One region of the Alkalihalophilus pseudofirmus genome, then DNA from elsewhere that is predicted to be linked to it. Evidence: predicted binding sites of a transcription regulator. Region 1 holds the regulator's gene; each other region holds the start of a gene.
What was found. Region 1 encodes LexA, which represses DNA repair genes until DNA is damaged. Its sites were predicted from a motif close to CGAACATATGTTCG; they were not measured.
Positions count from the first base shown of each region.

Region 2: the regulator LexA is predicted to act here: its motif matches at 1,397-1,410, upstream of PQ478_RS06465 (DNA polymerase IV).
Region 3: the regulator LexA is predicted to act here: its motif matches at 1,803-1,816, upstream of parE (DNA topoisomerase IV subunit B).

Region 1 covers NZ_CP117835.1:2,488,689-2,491,976, forward strand. The annotation lists gene PQ478_RS13360 (DUF896 domain-containing protein) at 1-155, opposite strand, end outside; gene PQ478_RS13365 (YneB family resolvase-like protein) at 294-992, opposite strand; gene PQ478_RS13370 (hypothetical protein) at 955-1,248, opposite strand; gene lexA (transcriptional repressor LexA) at 1,397-2,020, shown strand; gene PQ478_RS13380 (hypothetical protein) at 2,164-2,424, opposite strand; gene PQ478_RS13385 (hypothetical protein) at 2,489-2,722, opposite strand; gene PQ478_RS13390 (hypothetical protein) at 2,764-3,096, opposite strand.
Region 2 covers NZ_CP117835.1:1,246,965-1,250,252, reverse strand. The annotation lists gene PQ478_RS06465 (DNA polymerase IV) at 122-1,369, opposite strand; gene PQ478_RS06460 (hypothetical protein) at 1,661-1,867, shown strand; gene PQ478_RS06455 (M20/M25/M40 family metallo-hydrolase) at 2,160-3,278, opposite strand.
Region 3 covers NZ_CP117835.1:1,781,113-1,784,400, reverse strand. The annotation lists gene parE (DNA topoisomerase IV subunit B) at 1-1,780, opposite strand, end outside; gene PQ478_RS09545 (GNAT family N-acetyltransferase) at 2,033-2,590, shown strand; gene PQ478_RS09540 (CoA-binding protein) at 2,629-3,042, opposite strand; gene PQ478_RS09535 (DUF2254 domain-containing protein) at 3,183-3,288, shown strand, end outside.

The DNA.
Region 1 (3,288 bases):
ACGGAGTGCAGCTGATTTTTGAAGGATTTACGGAACGTTTGGATATATTCTTTTCTAAGAGCTTGCTGCTCTTTTTCCTCTGATTTCGTTAAGCCTGTTGATTTTGATCGTTTAGAAAGCTCATTAATTCTAGCAATCTTATCTTTTGATAGCATTTGATTCACCACCTTTAAAATGAACACGCGTAAATATGATCACATTTAAAATGTACATATCTAAATATGAACAAATCCTACTGTATCATGAATCTATAAACACTATCAAGTGAGGTGTATTGAGCTTTACGAGCTAATTTAGCTGTTTAAATCTTGATTTGATTTCGCTTCTTCATATTCACGATACCGGCGATGGACAGTGGCTTTTGAAACATCATAACCGAAACCTCTTAATGTCGCAGCTATATCATGAAAAGTTAATTTACGCTCACGAAGCCGGACAATATCTTCAATGGGTACTTCCTTTTTATCCCTGCCGCCTATTCTTTCGCCGCTTAGATTATCTTGAGGTCTATATCCCCTTTCCACCGCTGCCCTCATCCCTCGCTTTATTTTCAAATTATGTAATTTACGTTGATACTCTTCAACAATTGAGACGATATCAAGAACCATCGAATCTGCTTCCGATAGGCGCAGCTCTCCCTCATCCTGAATCGTATAGATTGTAATATCATCTTTTCGGAGCTGATGAAGGATAGCCATCTTCGCATGTCCGCGCCCAAGCCGAGTATCATCTTGGACCAAAACTGATTGTGCTTTGTCTTCCTTAATAAGGTCTAGTAATTTCAATATTCCTTCACGATCGATTTCATAACCGCTTGCTTTCTCTTCAATTACGTGCACCACTTCTAGCCCGTAATCTTCAGCTATCTTTTCTAATTCACTTTTCTGTCTTTCGATGGATGTTTGCTGTGTTTCTTTTTCTGTGCTTACTCTACAATAAATAATAGCTTGGTTATTATTTATCATTTTGCTTGTCTTTTTGTTCGTACGCATAGGCATACAGATTTTCAATCTCCTTTGTTGATTCATCTTTGTCTAAAGCATCTAATTGGCCGGCTTTTATAACTTCACCGTTTGAGAGCGGCTCTTGCTCATTATTAACTAAATCATACTCTTGTGCAATCGTATTTGTCATATCATCTTGGTCTATATTTCCGCCAGAGAAAAGAATCGAGCTATACATAAACATCAATGCGAAAACCGCAGTAATCATAATAAATAATTCTTGTCCTGAAAATTTTCTGATCATTTTCATCACCCCATAAGAATGTTTGTTCCCATTCACTATAAATGAGAACACTCGTTTGTGTCAAGCTAATTTTAGAACTTATGTTTGCATTACGTATGTTCGCATGGTACAATTTAGTCAAGAAGGAAACAAAAGCGAGGTGTTATTCGTGTCAAAACTATCAAAACGTCAACAAGAAATCCTAGATTACATTAAGATAGAAGTGAAGAAAAAAGGTTATCCCCCTTCTGTACGTGAGATTGGAGAAGCGGTGGGACTAGCGTCAAGTTCAACTGTTCACGGCCATTTATCTAGACTTGAGAAAAAAGGTTTAATCAGACGAGACCCTACCAAGCCTAGAGCAATCGAAGTACTAGAAATGGATGAGCTAGACCCAGTTGTGCATGAGAAGAAAACGGCTTACGTTCCGATTGTAGGTAAAGTCACAGCCGGTATGCCTATTACCGCCATTGAGAACGTTGAGGAATACTTGCCTCTTCCTGATCACTTGGTAACAAATGATTCCGTTTATGTTCTTGTTATCCAAGGAGATAGTATGATTGAAGCCGGTATTTACGATGGCGATATGGTCATTGTCCGTCAGCAACAAACTGCTAATAACGGCGATATCATTGTCGCAATGACGGAAGAAAATGAAGCGACAGTGAAACGCTTCTTCCGTGAAAAAGATTACATCCGATTGCAGCCGGAGAATTCTACTATGGAACCAATCTTACTAAAAGATGTAACGGTTCTCGGAAAAGTCATCGGAGTGTTCCGTACCCTTCATTAAATATTCATATAAAAGCTTGTCCTCAATACGCTTGTTCTCTATATTATGAGGACAAGCTTTTTTTATGATTGTATTTATAAAAAAAAGATGAAAAGTTTAAAAGCTAGAAAGCTTTCAAACTTTTCATCTATATGAACAAGAGTTTAAAACGCCCACGGCCTTATGAGCGGAGCATTGTGATCTTCTTTGCTCGTTTTATACCCTCTTCGTCTAAACTGCCGGTCCATCTCTCTTACCATCGTACGATATTGATTCTGATCCAACCGTCCATCTGCAAATAAGTAACATGCAAAGGCATACGCTAAAGCAGAAGTGTCAATATTTACGGTTACATCAACATCTGAATTTCCACTTTCATGAACGAAAGCTTTCGTTTCTGTTTGATTACGATTACGATGTTGCATCGTCATTCACCTCTCTTATGTTGAAATGGGCATTAGCTATGCTAATACCCATTAAATAACGGAATTATCTACGTGAACGTGCACGTGCACGAGCATAAGCTTCTGCATCTACGAAAACGTCTACTTCTGAGTTCCCGCTGTCATCTACATAAGACTCATTAAAGTTAAAGTTGTAGTTCTTATCCTTTAACGTATTTTCATTATCTACACGGTTGCGGTTCTTATTATGACTATCAACTTCTGCATTTAACCAAACACCAGCAACATCACGACGTCTTTCTCTTTTCTTACGACCCATTTTATTCTCCTCCTCAATTATGGTCTTAACTTCTTAGCTGCCTACCAAAACCAATTCCAGCATTTACAGCAATGTTTTCTTCTGCGGTCGCCTGCTACAGGACCTCTATCGCGATCCCTCCGGCGCCTGCGATCTTGATCACCTGCTACTGGGCCGCCGCCATCGCCGCTGCGTGCATTTGCTCTAGCAAACGCCTCAGTATCTACAAATACATTAACATTAGAGTTTCCACTATCTTCTACATAGGAATAGTTAACGTTATAGTTGTAGTTCTTATCTTTTAAAGTATTCTCATTTTCTACCTTATTTTCATTCTTGTTATTTGCCCATACGTCAGAGCCACCGTGATCACATTTCTTATGACACCACCACATAACTTTCCCTCCTTTTTTCTTGGAATACTTATATGTATGTCATGTAGTATGATAGCGTATAGACAAGACTCTAGTTTTTGTTTATTTTTTTACATTAATTTCATAAAAGCGTATGCGAAACATTTTATGGGATTAAAACTAATCAGATCTCAAGAAAGCATTATAAATGCAGTTTTTTTGTGAAGGAATATA
Region 2 (3,288 bases), 1.2 Mb from region 1:
TGGCTCACGCTCCCGGTCTTCGTTTCGATTATCCATCGACCTTTTATATTCTTATTCTTTATATCGGCACGTCCTTGCCCATCTTACATGGGCATTCTTAAAACAAAAAAAAGAACCAGAATTATTCTGGTTCTAGAAAATCTTTGCTAAAACTCGTCCCTTCTTCAGTTGATGCTACTTCTTTTCTTTTCCATTTGCCAGACAATCCTTTTTGCAGTGCCTGCTCTCCGAATTTCTCATGCACTTCCTTAACTAAATGAGAAAGCTTTTCTTCTTTTATGTCATCTTGATAATGAAAGAGATCGAGTTGCTTATAAGCATATTGCTGCTCAATCAAATCGTATGTGCTGATACCTAGTAAGCGGACAGATTCTTGGTTCCATGCTTTTAGGAAAATTTGTTTAGCTTGTTTATAGAGATCTTCAGGCTTTTGAGCAGGATTTGAGAGCTTCTGGCTTCTCGTAATCGTTTGCCAATCATGATAGCGGATCGTCAGCTGGACCCCTCTTGCAAAGACTTGCTTTTTTTCAAGGCGCCTTGAGACTGATTGGGATAACTGCTTCAACGTTTGATCAATCACCGCCATGTTTTTAGTATTTTGCTTTAAGGTGGTTGAATGGCCAATTGTTTTAAATTCGTAGATCGCTTCAGGGTCTACCGGGCGATGATCAATACCATTTGCTCGTTCGTGAAGCTTTCGGCCGTTTGTTCCAAACCAGGCTTGAACATCTCCCATTTGAGCATGTGCCAGATCACCAATTGTTTTGATCCCTTTCTTTTCCCACTTTTCTACAGTGCGCCTTCCAATCCCATGCATCTCACCAATTGGCAAAGGCCATAACTTCTCTTTCATATCTCGTTTTCTCAAAATGGTAATGCCATTAGGCTTTTTCATGTCACTTGCCATCTTTGCCAAAAACTTATTTGGGGCAATACCAATACTACATGGCAAATCAAGCTCTACTTTAATACGGCGTTGAATTTCTGCGGCCAAATGCAGAGGGTGTATTTTGGACAGATACGCTGTTACATCCAAATACCCTTCATCAATTGATACTGGCTGAACAAGCGGAGTGTATTCTCTTAATAACTCAAATAAAGCACGGGACGATTCTTTGTACCGCTCAAAATTTGGTCTTCTTAACTCTAAGTCCGGACAAAGACGAAGGGCCTTCCAAACTGGCATCGTTGTTTTAACCCCTTTTGCACGAGCCTCATAACTGCTGGTGACAATAATTCCGCGACGCTCTTCTACATTTCCAGCAATCGCAAGAGGTTTTCCTAGTAAAGTGGGATCATATGACATTTCCACAGAGGCATAGAAGCTATTCATATCAATATGAAAAATAACTCTTCTTTGATTCATGATGATCCCACTCCTTTACACTTAATTATACGAAAGAATGTTCGTTTTTAAAAGTTATTGGTCCTAAAATAATTGCTGTACCATCACCAATTTTAATTAAAAGAATCCATTCTCATACTTTTTTAATTTTCGCCAAAACTAGTATCATACCAAGGATACAAAGTATAAGTCAATATTTTTTTGCGATTTTATTTAAAAAAACATTGCCTTTCATGTATATTTCAGATAAGGTTAAAGTAGCAGGCGAAACGATAAGGTTTTTGTCGAAAGCCTGCAAATTGGAGGTGTCTTATTATGACCCACTATCAGTTGAAATGTGATCAGCGCTATGCCGATGTATTCGACCGCATTGTCGTTCTCCTCCACGCATATAAAAAGGAACATGCCAAGTCACCTACGATTGCACAAATTGCATCTATAATCGGTGACAGTGAGGAAATGGTGTTAGAAAGCATAGAATTCGGACGGTATTCACCGCAACAATCGCCATTTTTACACTAGAACTTATCCAAATGTATGGACCCACGCAATATTCCGCACGATCGGCAAAATGACTATATAGTCGTTATCTCTTTCTGCCGAAACATCCCAGAAAAACTTCTTTGAGCTATAGTATAGATAGTAAGTTTTCGAGGTATACCAGGTGATGATTGCATGATTGCTCGTGTTTGTTTATTTATAAACCATACAAACAATTAACATCATCTGGCCCTCTTTTATGTATGTAAGATTCCCTATAAATAGAAAAAAACCGATGAATCTTCTTAAGTCCACCGGTCTCTTTACCCCTTAATTATTTTGCCGCTTCTTTTACTACCGCTACTACTGCTTCTGATAACTTCACAAGCTCTTTAATCGGCATTCTTTCATTCTTTGTATGGATCTCTTCGTAACCTACAGCAAGGTTAACAGTCGGCACTCCGTGTCCTGCGAAGATATTTGCATCACTTCCTCCGCCGCTTTGAAGTAATTCCGGTGTACGGCCAATCGCTGTCATTGCACGTTTAGCCACTTCAACAACTTCATCACCATCACCTAGCTTAAACCCTGGATACATCACATCAATTTCAACGTCAGCTTTTGTACCCATTTCCTTAGCCGTTTGTTCAAACGCTTCTTTCATTTTCGCTACTTGCGCTTCCATTTTTTCATTCACCAAAGAACGGGCTTCCGCCAAAATAGCCACGTGATCGCACACGATATTCGTTTGACTTCCCCCTTCAAAACGGCCGATATTTGCTGTCGTTTCTTCGTCAATTCGACCTAAAGGCATTTTTGAGATTGCTTTTGCTGCCACTGTAATAGCTGAAATCCCCTTCTCTGGAGCAACACCGGCATGTGCAGTCTTGCCGTGTACAACGGCTTTAACTTTTGCTTGTGTTGGTGCCGCTACAATAATATTACCTACAGGTCCATCACTATCTAGCGCAAAGCCGTATTTCGCTTTTAGATGAGCAGGATCCATTGCTTTTGCACCTACAAGTCCAGATTCTTCTCCGACCGTAATAATAAATTGAATCGTCCCGTGTTCGATATTTTGTTCTTTAAGCACGCGGATCCCTTCAAGCATCGCTGCAATACCCGCTTTATCATCAGCACCTAAAATCGTTGTTCCGTCTGTGACAACATATCCATCTTTAATTGACGGCTTAACTCCCTTACCTGGTACAACTGTATCCATATGAGAAGTGAAATAAATTGCATCTACCCCATCTTTTGTTCCCGGTAATGTACAAATGAGGTTTCCTGCACTGTGGTCTGTTTTATCAGCTGCATCATCTTCAACTACCTCTACTCCAAGAGAAGTGAATTTTTCTGTCAAAATCGGTGCAATTTCCGCTTCAAACTTTGTTTCTGAATCAATTTGTACAAGCTCTAAAAATTCATCTACTAAACGTTTTTCATTAATCATTATGTAAGCC
Region 3 (3,288 bases), 710 kb from region 1:
GAGTCGCATTCATCTCACCGAGACCTTTATAGCGCTGCAGCATATATCCGCGTCCGACCTTCTTAATTGCTGTATCAAGCTCCCGTTCATCCCATGCATACTCAATAACTTCTTTTTTGCCTGTTCCTCTGCTTACTTTGTAAAGAGGCGGAAGCGCAATATATACTTTACCTGCTTCAACAAGCGGGCGCATATAGCGATAGAAGAATGTTAAGAGGAGCACTTGAATATGCGCGCCATCCGTATCAGCATCGGTCATGATAACGATTTTATCGTAATTCACATCGTCGAGGTCAAAGTCTGCCCCTACACCCGCTCCAATCGTATGAATGATTGTGCGGATCTCCTCGTTTTTCATAATATCTTCAAGCTTAGCTTTCTCCGTATTAATCACTTTCCCGCGAAGAGGCAGAACCGCTTGAAATTTACGATCACGTCCTTGTTTAGCAGAACCACCGGCAGAATCACCCTCAACGAGATATAATTCGTTACGTTTAGGGTTTTTCGATTGAGCTGGTGTTAATTTCCCGCTTAGGAGAACATCCTTTCGCTTGCTCTTCTTACCGTTACGCGCATCCTCACGGGCTTTTCTTGCTGCTTCCCTCGCTTGAGCTGCTTTTACCGCCTTTTTGATCAGCATCGTGCTGATATCAGGATTCTCTTCAAAGAAATAGGAGAGCTTTTCTGAAACAAGCCCATCTACAGCCGAACGTGCTTCAGGTGTCCCTAGCTTGCTTTTTGTTTGTCCTTCAAACTGCAGCTTTGCTTCAGGCACTCGAACAGACACAATAGCCGTAAAGCCTTCACGGATATCAGATCCATCCAAGTTCTTCTCTTTTTCTTTTAGAAGCTTCACCTTACGAGCATATTCATTCACTGCTCGTGTCATCGCAGCTTTGGCGCCTAATTCATGCGTACCGCCGTCTTTTGTGCGGACATTATTAACAAACGATAAGACACTCTCTGTATAGCCATCGTTAAATTGAAACGCAAGCTCTACTTCAATCTCTTGGTGTTCGCCTGAAAACGATACAACAGGATGCAGCGTTTCTTTATCCTCATTTAAATATTCAACAAACGCTTCGATCCCATTATCATAATGGAAAATCTCGTTCTCTTGGTCACTGCGCATGTCACAAAGCTCAATTTTTAACCCTTTTAAAAGGAATGCAGCCTCGCGCAGCCGCTCTGATAACGTTTCAAAGTTATATGTGGTCACGCTGAAAATCGATGGGTCTGGTTTAAAATGAATTGTTGTACCAGATTTTCTAGTCGTCCCCTGTTTTTCTAGGGTTGTCACTGCCTTACCGCCGTTTTCAAAACGCTGCTTATATACCGTTCCATCGCGTTTGATTTCAACAACGAGCCATTCTGACAAGGCATTTACAACAGACGCCCCTACGCCATGCAATCCGCCGCTCGTTGCATAGCCTCCTTGACCGAATTTACCTCCTGCGTGTAATACAGTTAAAATGATCTCTGGAGTTGGCTTGCCTAATTTATGCATTCCAACAGGCATACCCCGGCCTTCATCTGTGACTGAAATACTGTTGTCACGGTGAATCGTAACTTTTATGTATGATCCGAATCCTGCAAGAGCTTCATCTACAGCATTATCTACGATTTCATAAACGAGATGATGCAGTCCTCGTCCATCCGTGCTTCCTATATACATACCTGGGCGTTTTCTAACCGCCTCTAATCCTTCTAATACTTGTATTGCGTCATCGTTATAATCAAGATGTTGTTTCTTAGCCAAGATTGGTACTCCTTTCAACATGCTACTTGTATTGTAGCACAAACGAACACATGTTTCTATTGGGTCTTTAACCTGTGTTCATTTAGTGGTTTAATGCACGTTCACCATTGCCTTTACTATTGTAGCTGTTATTTCAGTATTCGCAACCTCTTTTAGGGATTCCTGCTTTTTCTATGAAAAAAGTCATAGCGGATTTTGACGAAAGATTGACGATTGGCCATTGATCTCACATGCTATAATAATTGAGATATCAAATGTAGAGGAGACTAATGCGTGCAGACTTTTCAACTATCAGGGTTTACCGAACGTTTGATCGTAAGACCTTATCAGTACCATGATTATGTGAATTGGTTTAACCAATACTCAAGCCGGAAGCCTTCTGTGCACCTCTATGATGAGGGGCAGGTTGATATGAGTATGTGCACAGAACAATGGTTTTATGACTTGGTCAACCGGCATCAAGGGATGGCCAAGGAGGATTCATTATATGTATTTGGTGTGTTTAACAAGAGCGATCATACTCACTTAGGCGTGATCGATGTATCTACTTTAATGAGAGAAAACTTTCATTGGGGCAGAATTGGGTATACCATTCATAATCAACACTGGGGGAAAGGGTATGGGACAGAGGCCGTAAAGGAAGTGCTGCGTCTCGCTCATACGGAGTTAAATTATCACCGGATTGAAGCACATATCAATCTAGATAATAACGCCTCCATCGCCTTGGCTGAAAAAGCAGGCATGCAGTACGAGTGTATAAGAAAAGGATTCATACATGAGTTTGGAAAATGGACCGATAACCTCATCTACTACTCTCAATCAAACGAATAAAAACGTGCCTAGATAATAAGGCACGTTTTTATTTAGGCTTATTTAAATTTAGCGTGCTCTACTTTAATGCAGCGGTCCATAATAGTTTCCACATCATTCTCTTTTAAATAATCATACGCTTCTTGATTTGCAACCCCTAGCTGCGCCCAAAATGTTTTTGCACCGATTTCAACCGTATCACGAGCGACTTCGGGTAGAAATTCACTTCTTCTAAATACATTAACAATATCGACTTCACCGTCAATTTCTTTCAGGCTTGCCACTGCTTTCTCCCCAAGGACTTCATCTACAGTAGGATTGACTGGAATAATCGTATAGCCTGCATTTTGCATCGCTTCAGACACCATATAAGACGTTCGGTCTGGGTTTCCGGATAATCCTACAACAGCAATGCGCTTACTCGTATGTAGCACCTCTTTGATTTTCTCATCTGTTGGATTTTGAATAGCCATCGTTATGCACTCCTTTTTTATCTTAAAATCGTATATGGACTTCTTTACCTTCTTCAAGATTTGCTGCTCTTATTCCTGCCAAAATAAGAGATAACCTTTTCGTACATACTACATAAAACGGGTTAAGAGGGGGAGGAAATGTGCATCCGCTATTAATAAAATTGCGAAATCAATTTTGGTTTATCCCTGCTGTCTACAGTATCGCTTCAATTGTTTTAGCGGTGATAAGCTACTTAGCAGATCAAT